One region of the Bradyrhizobium sp. USDA 4541 genome, then DNA from elsewhere that is predicted to be linked to it. Evidence: predicted binding sites of a transcription regulator. Region 1 holds the regulator's gene; each other region holds the start of a gene.

Evidence for each region. Region 1 encodes PhoB, which activates phosphate uptake and scavenging genes when phosphate is short. Its sites were predicted from a motif close to TGTCATNNANCTGTCAT; they were not measured.
Region 2: the regulator PhoB is predicted to act here: its motif matches at 2,263-2,279, upstream of J2R80_RS31150 (DUF47 domain-containing protein).
Region 3: the regulator PhoB is predicted to act here: its motif matches at 2,520-2,536, upstream of ppk2 (polyphosphate kinase 2).
Region 4: the regulator PhoB is predicted to act here: its motif matches at 1,915-1,931, upstream of J2R80_RS25365 (OprO/OprP family phosphate-selective porin).

Annotation. Positions count from the first base shown of each region.
Region 1 is NZ_JALJZF010000001.1:2,261,194-2,265,599, forward strand. Features, by position in the region: gene pstA (phosphate ABC transporter permease PstA) at 1-405, shown strand, start outside; gene pstB (phosphate ABC transporter ATP-binding protein PstB) at 402-1,220, shown strand; gene phoU (phosphate signaling complex protein PhoU) at 1,327-2,043, shown strand; gene phoB (phosphate regulon transcriptional regulator PhoB) at 2,189-2,899, shown strand; gene J2R80_RS10535 (GcrA family cell cycle regulator) at 3,195-3,707, opposite strand; gene J2R80_RS10540 (aspartate aminotransferase family protein) at 4,195-4,406, shown strand, end outside.
Region 2 is NZ_JALJZF010000001.1:6,530,276-6,534,681, reverse strand. Features, by position in the region: gene J2R80_RS31165 (ABC transporter substrate-binding protein) at 1-275, shown strand, start outside; gene J2R80_RS31160 (branched-chain amino acid ABC transporter permease) at 340-1,203, shown strand; gene J2R80_RS31155 (branched-chain amino acid ABC transporter permease) at 1,205-2,173, shown strand; gene J2R80_RS31150 (DUF47 domain-containing protein) at 2,319-2,963, shown strand; gene J2R80_RS31145 (inorganic phosphate transporter) at 3,064-4,068, shown strand; gene sugE (quaternary ammonium compound efflux SMR transporter SugE) at 4,129-4,406, opposite strand, start outside.
Region 3 is NZ_JALJZF010000001.1:7,863,207-7,867,612, forward strand. Features, by position in the region: gene J2R80_RS37780 (Lrp/AsnC family transcriptional regulator) at 66-527, shown strand; gene J2R80_RS37785 (fumarylacetoacetate hydrolase family protein) at 1,271-2,443, opposite strand; gene ppk2 (polyphosphate kinase 2) at 2,593-3,525, shown strand; gene J2R80_RS37795 (IS4 family transposase) at 3,791-4,406, shown strand, end outside.
Region 4 is NZ_JALJZF010000001.1:5,362,229-5,366,634, reverse strand. Features, by position in the region: gene J2R80_RS25375 (replication-associated recombination protein A) at 1-292, opposite strand, end outside; gene J2R80_RS25370 (DegQ family serine endoprotease) at 289-1,647, opposite strand; gene J2R80_RS25365 (OprO/OprP family phosphate-selective porin) at 1,993-3,591, shown strand; gene J2R80_RS25360 (helix-turn-helix domain-containing protein) at 3,944-4,324, opposite strand.

The DNA.
Region 1 (4,406 bases):
ATCGTGATCCCGGTCGTGCTGCGCACCACCGAGGACATGCTGCTCTTGGTGCCCAATCCGCTGCGCGAGGCCGCCTCCGCGCTCGGCCTGCCGCGTTCGCTGGTGATCAAGCGGATCGCTTATCGTGCCGCGCGATCGGGTCTGATCACCGGTGTGCTGCTGGCGACCGCCCGCGTCGCCGGCGAGACCGCGCCGCTGCTGTTCACCGCGCTGTCGAACCAGTTCTTCAGCCTGGATCTGACCAAGACGATGGCCAACCTGCCAGTGACCATCAACAACTTCGTGCAGAGCCCCTACGCCTACTGGAAAGAGCTGGCGTGGAGCGGCGCGCTGCTCATCACATTCACCGTGCTCGCGTTGAATATCGGCGCGCGTATCCTTGGTGCCGAAAGGGCCGCAAAATGACCGAGCTTTCCGTCTCCACGACTGCCGCAGGCCACATTCCCCAGGTTCCGCTGCCGGAAGCGCCGCCGAAAGTCACGGTGCGCAACCTCAACTTCTATTACGGCGAGCACCACGCGCTGAAGAACATCAACCTGACGCTCGGCACCAACCGCGTCACGGCGTTCATCGGCCCGTCCGGCTGCGGCAAGTCGACCCTGCTGCGCATTTTCAACCGGATGTACGACCTGTATCCGGGTCAGCGCGCGGTCGGCCAGCTGATGCTGGACCAGACCAACATTCTCGACCCCAAGCTCGACCTCAACTTGCTGCGCGCGCGGGTCGGCATGGTGTTCCAGAAGCCGACGCCGTTCCCGATGACGATCTACGAGAACATCGCCTTCGGCATCCGCCTCTATGAGAAGATCTCGAAGTCCGAGATGGACGACCGGGTCGAGAAGGCGCTGCGCGGCGGCGCGCTGTGGAACGAGGTCAAGGACAAGCTGAACGCCTCCGGCCTGTCGCTCTCCGGCGGCCAGCAGCAGCGCCTGTGCATCGCACGCACCGTGGCGGTGCGCCCCGAGGTGATCCTGTTCGACGAGCCGTGCTCGGCGCTCGACCCGATCTCGACCGCCAAGGTCGAGGAGCTGATCCAGGAACTCTCCGAGGACTACACGATCGCGATCGTCACCCACAACATGCAGCAGGCGGCGCGCGTCTCCGACAAGACCGCCTTCATGTATCTCGGCGAGCTGATCGAGTTCGACGACACCAACAAGATCTTCACCTCACCGAGCGATCGGCGCACCCAGGACTACATCACCGGCCGGTTCGGTTGACCGGCGCATGATCCGGAAAAGTGGAAACCGGTTTTCCGATCAGGTCATGCTAAAATTCAGGACACGAAGCCATGATCCCCGGGATCATGGTTGAGGGAGACAAGCGATGGCTTCTGAACATACCGCCAAGGCATTCGACAGCGACCTGCAGGAGTTGACCCGCCTGGTCGCCGAGATGGGCGGCCTGGTCGAACGAATGATTACCGAGTCGGTCGACGCGCTGATCCGTCGCGACGTCGCGCTCGGCAAGCGCGTGGTCGCCGCCGACATCGAGATCGACAATCTGCAGCGCAACATCGAAGAGCGCGCGGTGCTGACGATCGCGCGCCGCCAGCCGATGGCGATCGACCTGCGTGAGATCGTCAGCGCGATGCGCGTCGCCACTGATCTCGAGCGGATCGGCGACCTCGCCAAGAACATGGGCAAGCGCGTCGCGGCGCTGGAGAGCGATTTCCAGCCGCTGAAGTTGATCCGCGGCCTCGAGCACATGACCGACCTCGTGCTGTCGCAGGTCAAGTCGGTGCTCGACGCCTATGCCGCGCACGACCTGCCGGCGGCGATGAACGTCTGGAAGGGCGACGAGGAGGTCGATGCGATCTGCACCTCGCTGTTCCGCGAACTGCTCACCTACATGATGGAAGATCCGCGCAACATCTCGTTCTGCATCCATCTGATGTTCTGCGCCAAGAACATCGAGCGGATCGGCGATCACGCCACCAATATCGCCGAGACCGTGTTCTACATGATCGAGGGCCAGCAGATCACCGACAAGCGCCCGAAGGGCGACATGACCACTTTTGCCACCACGGTGCCGGGCAACTGAGGCATGATCGGCAAGCACGGAACCGGCAAGAGCGAAACTGGACGATCCTCGCGACAAATCGTTTCCGCGGGGACTATGCTCAAGGAAGTAAGCGTTTCGGTTTGCGTCTGGGCAACGGATCACCACAGAGAAAGAACTTAAACCGATGAGCGCACGCATTCTGGTAGTCGAAGACGAGGAAGCGCTGACGACGCTGTTGCGCTACAATCTCGATGCGGAAGGCTACGATGTCGAGACGGTGGGGCGCGGCGACGATGCGGATACAAGGCTGAAGGAGCGCGTCCCCGACCTCGTGGTGCTGGACTGGATGCTGCCGGGCCTGTCCGGCATCGAACTGTGCCGCCGCCTGCGGGCGCGGCCCGAGACCAAGCAGCTTCCGATCATCATGCTGACCGCGCGCGGCGAGGAAAGCGAGCGCGTGCGCGGGCTTGCCACCGGCGCCGACGATTACATCGTCAAGCCGTTCTCGGTGCCGGAGCTGCTGGCGCGGGTGAAGGGCCTCTTGCGCCGCGCCAGCCCGGAGCGGCTTGCGACCGTGCTGACCTACGGCGACATCGAGCTCGACCGCGAGAAGCGCCGCGTGGCGCGCTCGGGCCGTCCGATCGATCTCGGGCCGACCGAGTATCGCCTGCTCGAATTCTTCCTCGAGCATCCCGGCCGCGTGTTCAGCCGCGAGCAATTGCTCGACAGCGTCTGGGGCCGCGACATCTACATCGATGAGCGCACCGTCGACGTGCATATCGGCCGCCTGCGCAAGCTGCTCAATCCGGGCCGCGAGCAGGATCCGATCCGCACTGTGCGCGGCGCCGGCTACGCGCTCGACGACCGCTTTGCCAAGGCCGAGCCGCAGCCGTAACGGCCATGCGGCATTCATAAACCGCAACACGGCGTCGTCCCGGCGAAAGCCGGGACCCATACGCCGCGGCCAGCGCAATCGGCACGCGGCCAGACGGCTTTCTAACAACACCCATTCGTGGTTATGGGTCCCGGCCTGCGCCGGGACGAGGCCGGTGATGTAGCGGTAGCCCGGATGGAGCCGACGGGTCGCGCGAACGAGCGCCCCGTTGGCTCCATCCGGGCTGCGTCACACAAAAAAATCCCCGCTTTCGCGGGGATTTGTCTTTGAGGTCTTCCGTCGTTTTCCCGAGTGCTCACTTGATCTGCGGTTTCGCCGACGGCCGGCGGCGATCGGCGGCGGGCTGGTAGGCGACGCGCGAGTGATGCGCGCAATAGGGCAGGCCGCCGAGCGCTTTGCCGCCGCAGAAGAAGAATTCCGGGCTCGAGGGATCGCCGACCGGCCAGTGACAGGTGGCCTCGTTGAGCTCGAGCAGCGACAGCCGCTGGCTCATCGGCACCACATTGTCGTAGGAGATCGGATCGGGCTCCATCTCGGCCTCGAAGGCGTGCGCCAGCGCGGTGTTGCCGCGCGAGACCGGGCGCGCCACCCGCATCATGTGCTGGGCGGGGCGGGCCTTGCGCTGCCGCGGCGCGGCCGTGGAGGGTGCCTTGGCGCGGCCGGAGAGGCCGAGCCGATGCACTTTGCCGATCACGGCGTTTCGCGTCACATTGCCAAGTTCCGCCGCGATCTGGCTGGCCGACAGGCCGGACTCCCAGAGTTTCTTCAGCTGCTCGACGCGATCGTCGGACCAGGTCAATACAGTCATCGCATTCTTCCCTTCGCGTAGCGCCGGCCAATCATTGGAGCGGCGCTGCGAGCCAATCTGGACAAATATCCCTGCGGCCAGAATCCCTTAGCCCTCGCCGGGCACGGTGTTGCGCCCGAACGTTTACGCGAGACACAAAGGCTACTTAGAGGGTCCAGTACCGCCGCACGAGATGTCGTACCCGACAGGCCAAACGCTACAATATGGCGTGACTCTGGCGCAAGAGTCCGCGGTCGTGCGTCCACATGTTCCCACACAGTTAAGCATCGCGATGAGGCTTTTCCACCGCACCGGAATGCTCCGGATTGCGCTCGTTTCGCATTGCAGGAAGGCCACTTCGTGGCGATTGACACTTACCGACCGCAGCATAGAATGCCCGCCACGTGCCGCCCGCAAAGGCGGCCGTTTTGTTTTCCGAAGCTGGCCGTTGCTGCGCTGGCGTCAAGGCGCGCGGCAATTGTCGGCTTAAAAACCGTCAGTGATCGTCATGACCAACGCTGCCACGTCGCATCTGCTCCCCGTCTTCGCCAGGGTCGATCTCGGTTTCGAGCGCGGTGAGGGCGCCTGGCTGATCGCAACCAACGGCGACCGCTATCTCGATTTCACCTCGGGCGTCGCGGTCAACGCGCTCGGGCACGCGCATCCGCATCTCGTCAAGGCGCTGCAGGAACAGGCGACCAAGCTCTGGCACATGTCGAA
Region 2 (4,406 bases), 4.3 Mb from region 1:
ATTACTTCAAGGCGCTGGAAGCGCTCGGCGGCAATCCGCATGACGGCGCCAAGGTGGTCGCGAAGATGAAGACGATCCCGACCGACGATCCGCTGTTCGGCAAGGGCGAGGTCGAGCCCAACGGCCGCGTCACCCACGACGCCTACCTGTTCGAAGTGAAGAAGCCTTCGGAGTCCAAGGGACCGTGGGACTTCTACAAGCTGGTCGGCACCGTGCCGGGCAACCAGGCCTTCACGCCGCTCGACAAGAGCGCCTGCGCGCTTCTGAAGAAGTGACGATCATGCCCGCCGGCCATGCGCGTGGCCGGCGGGCTTCATCTATCTAGCGAAAGCTCATTCGATGCAGGCTCTCTACGCACAGCTTCTGGTGGGACTGATCAACGGCTCGTTCTACGCGCTGCTCAGTCTGGGGCTCGCCGTCATCTTCGGCATGCTCAACATCATCAATTTCGCGCATGGCGCGCTCTACATGATGGGCGCCTTCGTGGCGTATTTCCTGCTCAACCTGGGCGGCATCAATTACTGGTGGGCGCTGATCATCGCACCCGTCGTGGTCGGCATCTTCGGCATGATCCTCGAGCGGACGATGCTGCAATGGCTGACCGGCCTCGATCATCTCTACGGATTGCTGCTGACCTTCGGCATCGCGCTGATCGTGCAGGGCGTGTTCCAGAACTATTTCGGCTCCTCGGGCCTGCCTTACTCGATCCCCGATCAGCTCAAGGGCGGCGTCAATCTCGGCTTCATGTTCCTGCCGATCTATCGTGGCTGGGTCGTCATCTTCTCGCTCGTGGTGTGCCTTGCGACCTGGTTCCTGATCGAGAAGACGCAGCTCGGCGCCTACCTGCGCGCCGCGACCGAGAACCCGACGCTGGTGCGCGCGTTCGGCATCAACGTGCCGCGCATGATCACGCTGACCTACGGGCTCGGCGTCGGTCTTGCCGCGCTTGCCGGCGTGCTGTCGGCGCCGATCAACCAGGTCCGTCCGCTGATGGGCGCCGATCTCATCATTGTGGTGTTCGCGGTGGTCGTGATCGGCGGCATGGGCTCGATCATGGGCTCGATCATCACCGGCTTCGCGCTAGGCGTGATCGAGGGACTGACCAAGTATTTTTATCCCGAGGCCTCCAACACCGTGGTGTTTGTCCTGATGGTGGTGGTGTTGCTGGTGAAGCCAACGGGACTGACGGGACGGGCGGCTTGATATGTCAGCATTGACCGACGATACACTTCCGATCACGCCGCGCGCGATGCGCGACGAGATGATCGTATTCGCCGCGATGGCGCTGCTGCTGGCGATCGTGCCGTGGACGGGGATCTATCCGTTCTTCGTCATGCAGGCGCTGTGCTTCGCGCTGCTCGCCTGCGCCTTCAACCTCCTGATCGGCTATGGCGGCCTGCTGTCGTTCGGCCACGCGATGTTCCTCGGCACCGCCGGCTACGTCTCGGCCCACGCGCTGAAGGTGTGGGGGCTGACGCCGGAGCTCGGCATCCTGGTCGGCACCGCGGCCGCGGCCTTGCTCGGCCTGGTCACCGGCTACATCTCGATCAAGCGGCAGGGCATCTATTTCTCGATGATCACGCTGGCGCTGTCGCAGCTGCTTTACTTCCTCTATTTGCAGGCGCCGTTCACCCATGGTGAAGACGGCATCCAGGGCATTCCGCAAGGCCACCTGCTCGGCATCTTCGATCTCTCGAAGCCGCTGGTGCTTTACTATGTCGTGCTGGTCGGCTTCCTCGCCGGGTTCCTGCTGATCTACCGCACCATCAACTCGCCGTTCGGCGAGGTGCTGAAGTCGATCCGCGAAAACGAGCCGCGGGCGATTTCGCTTGGCTACAAGACCGACCAGTACAAGCTGCTCGCCTTCATCCTGTCGGGCACGCTGGCGGGCTTTGCCGGCTCGCTGAAGGTGTTCGTGGCGCAGAATGCCTCGCTCACCGACGTGCACTGGTCGATGTCCGGTGAAATCGTGCTCATGACGCTGGTCGGCGGTCTCGGCACCATCTTCGGCCCGGTGGTCGGCGCCTTCGTGATCATCGCCATGCAGCAATATCTCGCCGGTTTCGGCCAGTGGGTGACGGTGATCCAGGGCGTGATCTTCGTGGCCTGCGTGCTGCTGTTCCGGCGTGGCCTGGTCGGTGAGCTGGCCCATTTGTTGCGGCGGTCGCTGTAGGGCAGGTCCCGGCGACTTTCGGCCGACATAGCGGTGGACGACCGCCCGCTCGGGCGGTCGACCCCGATGCTTTCCCCGCCAGATGCTCTATGACAGTTCTGTGACAGTCGCTAAAAGGGCTGTCCCGGAATGATGGAACTGAGACATGCTGCGCTGGTTTCGCGCCTTCCTGCCCAAGGAAGAGCGGTTTTTCGACCTGTTCGCCCGACACGCCCGGACCTCCGTGCAATGCGCATTGGCGTTGCAGGACATGCTGAAGGGCGGGGAGGAGACTCCGGTCTTTTGCCAGCGCGTCAATCAGTTCGAGAACGACGCCGATAGCGTCACCCGCGAGGTCCTGACCGCGGTTCGCCGCACCTTCATCACCCCGTTCGATCGTGGCGATATCAAGAACCTGATCACCTCGATGGACGACGCGGTCGACCAGATGCAGGCGACCGCAAAGGCGGTCATGCTGTTCGAGGTGCGCGAGTTCGAGCCGCCGATGCGCGAGATGGGCGGCCTGATCGTCGAATGCGCCAATCTGGTCGGCCGCGCGCTGCCCCTGTTGCAGTCGATCGGCCACAACGTCTCGATGCTGACCCAGATCACCGAGGAACTGACCAAGCTCGAGGGCCGGGTCGACGATCTCCAGGATATCGGGCTCAAGGAGCTGTTCCTGAAGCACCGCGACGCCAACACGATGGACTACATCGTCGGCGCGGAGATCTACGACCATCTCGAGAAAGTGGCCGACCGTTTCGACGACGTGGCGAACGAGATCAACTCGATCGTGATCGAGCAAGTCTGAGCATGATCCGGAAAAGTGTGATGCGGTTTTCCCTGCGACAAACACGAAGCGTTTGCGCGGCGATCATGCTCAACAAAGCACAATAGGGCAGGGCCATCACGTGGACGCCACGCTGGGTCTTCCGATTCTGACCATCCTGATCGCGGTCGCGCTGCTGTTCGACTTCCTGAACGGCCTGCACGATGCCGCGAACTCGATCGCGACCATCGTCTCGACCCGCGTGCTGCGGCCGCAATATGCGGTGGTCTGGGCGGCGTTCTTCAACTTCGTCGCGTTCCTCGTGTTCGGCCTGCACGTTGCCAACACGATCGGCACCGGGATCATCGAGCCGTCGGTGGTGGATGCGACCGTGATCTTCGCAGCATTGGTCGGCGCGATCGTCTGGAACGTGATCACCTGGGCGCTGGGCATTCCGTCGTCGAGCTCGCACGCGCTGATCGGCGGCCTGGTCGGCGCCGGCATGGCGAAGGCGGGGATTTCGGCGGCGGTGTGGAGCGGGCTCTCCAAGACCTTGCTCGCGATCGTGCTGTCGCCGCTGGTCGGCTTCCTGCTGGCGCTGGTGCTGGTCGCGATCGTGTCCTGGCTCTCGGTGCGCTCGACGCCGTTCGCGGTCGATCGCGCATTCCGCATCCTGCAATTCGCCTCGGCGTCGCTCTATTCGCTCGGCCATGGCGGCAACGACGCGCAAAAGACCATGGGCATCATCGCCGTGCTGCTCTATTCGCAGGGCCATCTCGGCGACACCTTCGAAATTCCGTTCTGGGTGGTGCTGGCCTGCCAGGGCGCGATGGCGCTGGGTACCCTGATGGGCGGCTGGCGGATCGTCCGCACCATGGGGCTGCGGATCACCAAGCTGACGCCGATGCAGGGTTTCTGCGCCGAAACCGGCGGCGCCGTGACGCTGTTCATGGCGACCTATCTCGGGGTTCCCGTATCGACCACGCACACCATCACGGGCGCCATCGTCGGCGTCGGCGCCGCACGGCGGCTTTCCGCCGTGCGCTGGAATGTGGCGAGCTCGATCGTCTACGCCTGGGTGATCACGATCCCGGCGTCGGCCGCGGTCGCAGCCGCGAGCTATTGGGCGGTGCAGATTCTGAAGTAGCGTTTTCGAGCGAAGTGGAAGCCGGTTCGCGTTAAGAAAACGCGTCCCAAAAAGGAGTAATCAGCCGACCAGCTTCAGCCCGACGATGCCGGCAACGATCAGTCCGATGCTGGCAAGCCGCATCGCGGTCGCGGGTTCGCCGAGCAGGATGATGCCGAGCGCCGCGGTGCCGACCGCGCCGATCCCGGTCCAGACCGCATAGGCGGTTCCAATCGGCAGCGTCTTGAGCGCGAGGCCGAGCAGGATCACGCTGCCGGCCATCGCCGCCAGCGTCAGCACCGACGGCACCAGCCGCGCGAAACCTTCGGTATATTTCAGCCCGATCGCCCAGCCGATCT
Region 3 (4,406 bases), 5.6 Mb from region 1:
GCGACAGCACAGGAAAAATTGGGATAAATTCCCACGATCCCACTTCAACTGACGAGTTCATCCCAATGCCTGCCCTCGATGCCATCGACCGCAAGATCCTGAGTCTGCTCCAGACCGACAGCCGCATGACCATGCAGGAACTCGCCGACAAGGTCGGGCTGTCGGTGTCGCCTTGCCACCGCAGGGTCAAGCTGCTCGAGGAGCGCGGCGTGATCTCTCGCTACATCGCAACCGTCGACCAGAAGTCGATCGGGCTGCACGTCTCCGTCTTCATCTCGATCAAGCTGGCGCGGCAGAAGGAGGAAGACCTCAACCGCTTCGCGCGCGCGATCTCGAAATGGGACGAGGTGCTCGAATGCTATCTGATGACCGGCAACCGCGACTATCTGCTGCGCGTCGTCGCCGCCGACCTTTCCTCCTATGAGGCATTCCTGAAGAACAAGCTGACCCGGCTCGACGGCATCGCCTCGATCGAGTCGAGCTTTGCGCTGAGCCAGGTGAAGTATTCGACGGCGTTGCCGGTGTGAGGGCGTTGGTTGGTCACTCGAATGACGCCAACCCCACAGTGTGGTCCCGGCGAAGGCCGGGACCCATACGCCGCAGCAGTTGTTGTGAGAGGGACTCGCCGTTGCAGCATCGCTTAACAATTTGCATTTGGGGTTATGGGTCCCTGCTTTCGCAGGGACGGCACTGAGTGTGTGAATCGTCCGAGCTTTGCATCTCGTTCCCTTTTTGCAAAAGAGGCTTGCGCCGTCGGGCAACTCAGTGATTGGCGCTGGCGCCCTGCCCGGCTGGACGGCCTCGCCGCGACAACCAGGCTACGGCGCGATCCATATCCCAATCACGATGATGGCCAGTGATACGGCAATGACCAGCATATCGGTGGTGAGCCAATCGGGCATTCCGTTTGATGGCTGCTCGCTCATGTCCGCGACTCCTTCTGTTCGCGTCGAGCCGATATGCTGGAGCGGACCGGCGCGAACGAGGATGAACTGGTTCACATAAAGCTAGGAAAAAGCGGCAAATTCCGCGTGTTTTAACGCGCTCAAGTTGCGCCACACGGTCGATCTGCCGCGCAGGTTTCTGAACATGTTCGACAACGCCGCCGCTTCGGCACAGTCACCATCGTCGTCGTTCAACGCGCTGCGAGAGGCGGCTGAACGTCACCGGATTGTCGGCGCAACCCGGCGCCGACCTGCCGCGCACGCGACAGGCCGCACACGGCCGACGAAGCAGCCGAGGTAGTGGAGTCGCCGTCCCGTCCCGATCCTCACAGCACCTTGCGCTGTGCGAGGTTCTTCATCAGCGCACCGACGCCGAAGGTCCAGGGCTCGCATTCGTCGCTATTGCGCATCCGGTTGACCAGCTTGCCGAGCTGTGGTGCGGCGATGGTCACGATGTCGTCGCGCTTGTGGGTAAAACCCTCACCCTTGGCATCGCGATCCTTGACCGGCGCGAACATCGTGCCGAGGAACAGCGCAAATCCATCAGGATATTGATGCACGGGGCCGATGGTCTGGGCGACCAGATCGGTCGGGTCGCGGCTGATCTTGCTGATCGAGGAATGGCCCTCGAGCACGAAGCCGTCTGCGCCAGTCACGGTCAGGCCGACATCCATCTTCCTGACATCGTCGAGCGAGAAGGTCTGGTCGAACAGCCGGAGCAGCGGGCCGATCGCGCAGGAAGCGTTGTTGTCCTTGGCCTTCGACAGCAACAGCGCCGAGCGCCCCTCGAAGTCGCGCAGATTGACGTCGTTGCCCAGCGCGGCGCCGACGATCTTGCCGGCGGCGGAGACAACAAGCACGACCTCCGGCTCCGGATTATTCCAGGTCGACTTCGGATGCAGCCCGGCATCCATGCCTGATCCGACCGAGGACAGCGTCGGCGCCTTGGTGAACACTTCGGCGTCGGGACCGATGCCGACCTCGAGATACTGGCTCCAGGCATTCTGATCGATCAGCACCTGCTTCAGTTTCATCGCCTGCTCGGAGCCGGGCTTCAGCTTGGAGAGATCGTCGCCGACCAGGCGCACCACTTCCTTGCGGATCGCGTCCGCCGAGGACGGATTGCCGCGCGCCCGCTCCTCGATCACGCGCTCCAGCATCGAGATCGCGAAGGTGACGCCGGCGGCCTTCAGCACCTGGAGATCGACCGGCGCCAGCAGGTGCGGCCTGGCCTTGTCGCGGCTGTCGGGCGGGGTGTTGGCGAGGATCGCCTCGAAATCGCCGATCCGCTCGCCGCCCGTGGCGCGCAGCGCGGCCGCGGGATCGCTTTCCTCGCAGAGCGCGCTCACCGTCGGGAACCGCGCCGTGACATCGAACACACCGTCTGCCCGCACCGCGACGACGGCCGGCCCGCCGGCCTGCGGCAACCAGACCCGCCCGACCAGCGTGCCGGCGGTGCCGTCCTCCGGCAGGACGTCTTTTGGCGTGAGCGAAATCATCGGCACATCTCCCTTTTTGGTTTTGTCGGCTTGTTAGCACAGTCCGCCCGGCGGCGTGAAACAGCGGTCACGGCATTGTCATAGAGGGGTAACATCGCCCGTCAATGCTGCCCGTCCGATCCATCTAACACACTGAAAGACGGACCTTCATGACGACCTCCGCCCTCACCGACGAAGCCTCCCGGGATGAAGCCTTGCGCGCCCGCATCCATCAGGAGATGGCCGACAGCCTCGACGAGGAACTCGAGCTCGAGCTCGACGACGTGAGGCTCGACGAGCTCGACCATGACGGCGCCGCCGGCAGGCTGTCGATCGACCGCAAGTTCTATTTCCGCGAATTGCTGCGGCTGCAGGGCGAGTTGGTCAAGCTGCAGGACTGGGTGCAGCACGAGAAGAAGAAGGTCGTCGTGCTGTTCGAGGGCCGCGATTCCGCCGGCAAGGGCGGCGTGATCAAGCGCATCACCCAGCGGCTCAACCCGCGGGTCTGCCGTATCGCGGCGCTGCCGGCGCCGAACGAGCGCGAGCGCACGCAATGGTACTTCCAGCGCTATGTCTCGCATCTGCCGGCCGGCGGCGAGATCGTGCTGTTCGACCGCAGCTGGTACAACCGCGCCGGCGTCGAGAAGGTGATGGGGTTCTGCAGCGACGAGCAGTATGAGGAATTCTTCAACTCGGTGCCGGAATTCGAGCGCATGCTGATCCGCTCCGGCACCGTCCTCCTGAAATACTGGTTCTCGATCACCGACGAGGAACAGGCGTTCCGCTTCTCGATGCGGATCCAGGATCCGCTGAAGCAGTGGAAGCTGAGCCCGATGGACGTCGAGGCGCGGACCCGCTGGGAGCTCTACACCAAGGCGAAGGAAACGATGCTGGAACGCACGCACCTGCAGGACTCGCCGTGGTGGATCGTCGATGCAGTCGACAAGAAGCGCGCCCGGCTCAACTGCATCTCGCATCTCTTGAGCCTGATCCCCTATCAGGCGGTCACCCACCAGCCGGTGGTGCTGCCGCCGCGGGTGCGCAACCCGGACTATCACCGCGGCCCGATCCCGCAGGAGATGTACGTGCCGGGACGATATTGATTCTGGGCACGAGCACGCTCTGTCCTCCCCCGCTTACGGCTAGCGTGTCTACACGGTTTTGGGGCGCGACAGATTGACTCGGTGCAGCAAGAAGTGGCGTCTCTGCAGCATGTTGTATGATTCTCTCACTGGCGCTTTGATTCGAAGGAGCGCCAGCGATGCAGCCGGATTTGTCTTTGGGTGAGTTCGGGGACGTTCGTCTCGACAAAAGGGGGCGACGCTTCTCCGGGCTATGCTTTGCACGCGCAGCGTCTGCTTGCGCCAGATGGCCCGGGGCGATTGGGCTGCCAATATGGCGTTCTGGCGGTTTGTGAACAACCCCCAAGTCACGATCGATAAATTGATTGAGGGCTGGAGCACGCAGACGCGGACTGCGGTCAGCGGGCGTCATGTGCTGGCGATCCAGGATACGAGCGAGGTCAAGTTCCAGACCCAGGCGGGACGGCGGCGCGGGCTGGGCAAAGTCGGCAAGGGCAATGCTCGCGGCGTGCTGTTGCATGCGATGATGGCGGTGGATGCCGACAGCGGGGTCTGTCTTGGCCTTACTGGCGGCAACGTTTGGACGCGCAAAGGCAAGGTAAAAATCCCGCATGAGCGGCGCGCCTTGGCCGACAAGGAGTCGGCGCGCTGGGTGACGGCCGCCGAGCAAGGCCGCGACGTCCTGGCAGATGCCCGCATGATCACCGTCGTCAACGACCGCGAGGGGGATTTCTTTGCTCACTGGGCGCTGACGCCAGCTGAGAATGTCCATCTTCTGTCGCGTGCCATGCACGACCATGCGCTGGTCGATGGCGACACACTTTATCAGGCGGTCGAGCGGAGCCGCTTCTGCGACAACGCGGTGATCGATCTGCCGCAGCGAATGGATCGGCGCGGCCGGC
Region 4 (4,406 bases), 3.1 Mb from region 1:
CGCCGGAGAACACCGCGGAGATCTGCTCGAAATGCAGCTCGGTGGCGTCGGCCAGAAGCCGCGCCACCGTGGTCTTGCCGGTGCCGGGCGGCCCCCAGAACACCAGCGAGCCCAGCGTGCGCGTTTCCAGCATCCGCGTCAGCGCGCCGTCAGGGCCGAGGATGTGATCCTGGCCGACGACATCGGCCAGCGTGCGCGGACGCAGCCGGTCCGGCAGCGGGTGCGGCGCGTCCTGCTCCATCCCCGCCGCAGCAAAGAGGTTGCCGGCCTCTCGCGGTTGCTTGGGGCTCATCCGCCGAGCGTCACGTTGATCTGCTGGCCGCCGCGCACCAGCGTGATGCGCCAGACCCGCGTCCCCGTCTTCGATGCCTTCTCGAGGTCGCTGGTCCGCACGATCTTCTCGTTGTTGACCGCGAGGATGATGTCACCCTTCTGGAAGCCGACATTGGCCGCGGTGCCGTCACCGGCGAGATCAGTCACCACCACGCCCTCGGCACCGGCGTCGAGATGCAGTTCGTCGGCCAGCGCCGGCGAGATGTTGGCGACCCTCGCGCCCTGGAACGGCGAGCGCGCGGTCAGCACGATCTCGTCGCGGTTGGTGTCGGGCGCGGTCTCCAGCGGTATGGTGAGCTTCACCGGCTTGCCGGCGCGCTGCACCTCGATCTCCGCGTTGCCGCCGAGCGGACGGGTCGCGAAGCGGTAGTCGAACGCGTTGGGATCGTCGATCGGCGTGCCGTCGATCCCGACGATCAGGTCGGAGAGCTTCAGTCCGGCCTTCGCCGCCGGGCTGTTCGGCGCGACGTTGGCGACCAGCGCGCCAGACGGCAGCTTCAGCCCGAGCGTCTCGGCAATCTCCGGCGTCACCGCCTGCAGCCGCGCGCCGAGCCATGGCCGCTTCACATTCTTGCCGCCGCTCTTGGCGGAGGCCACCACGACGCGCACCATGTTGGCGGGGATCGCAAAGCCGATGCCCTGCGAGCCGCCGGAGCGCGAGAAGATCGCAGTGTTGATGCCGGCGAGCCGGCCGGTCATGTCGACCAGCGCGCCGCCGGAATTGCCGGGATTGATCGCGGCGTCGGTCTGAATGAAGAATTGATAATCCGTGATCCCGACTTGAGTGCGCGCCAGGGCCGAGATGATGCCGTGCGTCACGGTCTGGCCGACGCCGAACGGATTGCCGATCGCGAGCACGACGTCACCGACCTGCAGTTGGTCGGAATTGGCGAAGTCGAGGGTCGCGAACTTCTCCTTGTTGGTGTCCTTCAGGCGCAGCACCGCGAGGTCGGTACGGCTGTCCTTCAGCACGATCTCGGCCTCGTATTCGCGCTTGTCGGCGAGCGAGACCTTCACCTGATCGGCGCCCTCGATCACGTGATTGTTTGTGACTACGAGGCCGGAGCCGTCGACCATCACGCCGGAGCCCAGCGAGCGCTGCATCTGCTCGGGCTGCTGTCCCGGCACGCCGAAGAAGCGGCGAAAAATCGGGTCATCCAGAAATGGATTGCGGTTTTGCACGGTCTTGGCGGCGTAAACATTGACCACCGCCGGCTGCACCCGCTGCACGATCGGCGCATAGGACAATTGCAGCTCGGCCTGCGAGGACGGCACGCGGCGGTCCTGGGCCGCGGCTGCGGAAAGATTCCCCATGAAGGCCAACGTGCACAGAGCGGATACGGCAGCAAAGCGGACAGGTCGGAGCATTCTCACCTCTCGTGGAAACGCCGGAATATAGGCGTGTTCGCCGGGCAATTGAAGGGCGCCCGGCCGGATAACTGGCCCCCCGCCGTACCGGTGCACAACCCGCAGCGGCCGCGTTGAAGCGCGCCGCCAAGCTTCTATGATAGCTGTCATCTCACTGCGCCGCTCCGCTTGTTGCCTGCGGACCACAAGCGGAACTGCGATGCCCGGAAGCACTGTCGTGCGTCAGTCACGATACGCTCCTAGGACCGTTCAGTGAGTGAGTGGGGAATTCAAACACAACAGGGGTGCACAATGGGTGCAACAAAAGTCAGTGCAATCGCCATAGGCCTGGCAGGGGCGCTTGCCGCCTCGCCGGCCTATTCGCAATCGGCCGGAGGCGGCAGCGATGCGGAGATCGCGCTGCTGAAGCAGCAGCTGAAGATGCTCGAGCAGAAGCTCGACAAACTGCAGAAGCAGACCAACGCCAATACTGCAAGCGCAGCCAGCGCAAACGCCAATGCGAAGGCGGCGGATGCCAAGGCCGCGCGGGTGGCGACCGCCAACGCCGCGATCCCGGTGAAGGGCCCGGTCGCGCCGTCCGGCGTCGTGGTGACGATGCCGAACAACCGGCCGACGATCTGCACCGCGGACGAACAGAACTGCGTTGCGATCACGAGCCGCGTGCACTGGGATGTCGGCGGCTACGACTATCGCCCGAACACCGCAGGCACCTCACCGCAGAAGCTCGACAGCGGCGAGAACGTCCGCCGCGCGCGCATCGGCATCGTCGGCAAGTTCTTCGGTGACTGGAATTACTCACTGATCTACGATTTCGGCGGCTCGTCCGACGGCTTCGGCGGCGCGGCGCCGGGATCGCTGCCCGGCGGCGGCACCTCGGGCATCGAGAACGCGTATCTGAGCTACACCGGCTTCAAGCCGTTCGGCGGCAAGATGGCGATCGAAGGCGGCATCATGGACGTGCCGTGGACACTCGACGAAGCGACCAGCTCCAACGACATCCTGTTCATGGAGCGCGCCTCGGTCGGCATCATCGCACAGAACATCGCCGCCGGTGACTTCCGTTCGGCCGCCGGCACCCGCTGGTGGAACGACCAGTTCTGGATCGGCGGCTATGTCACCGGACCGACGTCGGGCGCCATCCACTCCGCGTCCTCCGCCTCGCCGGCCGGCACGTCCGAGCAGTATGGCGGGGTCATCCGCGTCGCCGGCAATCCGATCAGCGGCAAGAATTATTCGGTGCACATTGGCGCCGATGCGGAATGGCTGGTGCAGCCGCCGCGCAACCAGCTCACGCAGGCGCAGACGCTCACGCTCAGCGACCGGCCCGAGCTGCGCATCGATCCGACCACGCTGATCTCGACCGGTGCGATCGCCAATGTCTCCGGCGCGCAGGTCTACGGCGTCGAGGCGGCGGCGACCTATGGCCCGTTCATCGCGCAGGGCGAATATTACTGGTTCAATGTCGATCGCTCCGCGAACACCGGACTGCCGCCGTTCGGCGCGCCGAGCCTGAAGTTCGACGGCGGTTACGCGCAGGTCGGCTATGTGCTGACCGGCGAGAGCCACGCCTACAACCCGGCGACGGCCTCCTATAGCGGGATCAAGCCGCATGATCCGTTCTCGCTCGCGGGCGGCGGCTGGGGCGCCTGGGAAATCGCCGGCCGCGTCAGCACGATGGACCTCAACGATCAGATCGCGCAGGCGGTCGGCATCGCGGGTGGACGGCAGACCGTCTACACCGCCGCGCTGAACTGGTACGTCAACAACAACGTCCGCTTCATGCTGAACTATCTGCACGGCGATATCGCCAAGCAGGCCTCGGCGACCTCGGCTGCGGACGTCGGCTCGAAGTTCGACGCGGTCGCGCTGCGTACGCAGGTTGCGTTCTGATCTGATCGGAGCTGAGACCAACTCATAGACGGCCGGGGCATCGCTCCGGCCGTTTTCATCGAGCGTTTGGTTCACGCGTTTCTAGCTGAATGAGATCGGTCGAATATTGACCAGGACGGCGCCGCGCTCCCTCTCCCCGTTCTTACGGGGAGAAGGTTGGGGTGAGGGGCCCTCTCCGCGTATTCGGCAGCAGCTGCGCTTGCTGAGGCTCCCCCTCACCCGGAACGCATCTGACGATGCGTCATAGCCGAAGCACCGCTTCGGCGTTCTTGAGAACGGCCGCCGTAGGCGGCCTATGCCTCTCCCCGCACGCAGGGCGAGGTGAAGCGGAGCGCGTCGCGCGAACATGCTTTCAGGCCGCGCGCTTCGACTTCTTCACAATGACCTCCGGCGCCGGCGCGCAGGACAGCCGCTCCTGATGGCCCTCGCCCCAGGCTTTCAGAATACCGATCACCGGGCGCAGGCTCTCGCCGAGTTCGGAAAGCGTGTATTCGACCCGCGGCGGCACTTCGGCATAGACCTTGCGGATCACGAGGCCATCGTCCTCGAGCGCACGCAGCTGCTTGGTCAGCATGCGCTGGGTGATGCCGGGCATGCGCCGCCGCAACTCGCCGAAGCGCTGGGTGCCGGCCTGCAAATGATACAGGATCACGCCCTTCCATTTGCCGTCGATCAGGTCGAGCGCCGCCTCGACCGCGCAGCCCGGCCGGCGCGCGAAATTCTTCCGTTTCATGCAGTATTTTCCCAATAGTATACAAACAGGGACTAGTTCCCTGTTTTTACAGTACTTGCCAAATGGACGCCAGCGCGACAGT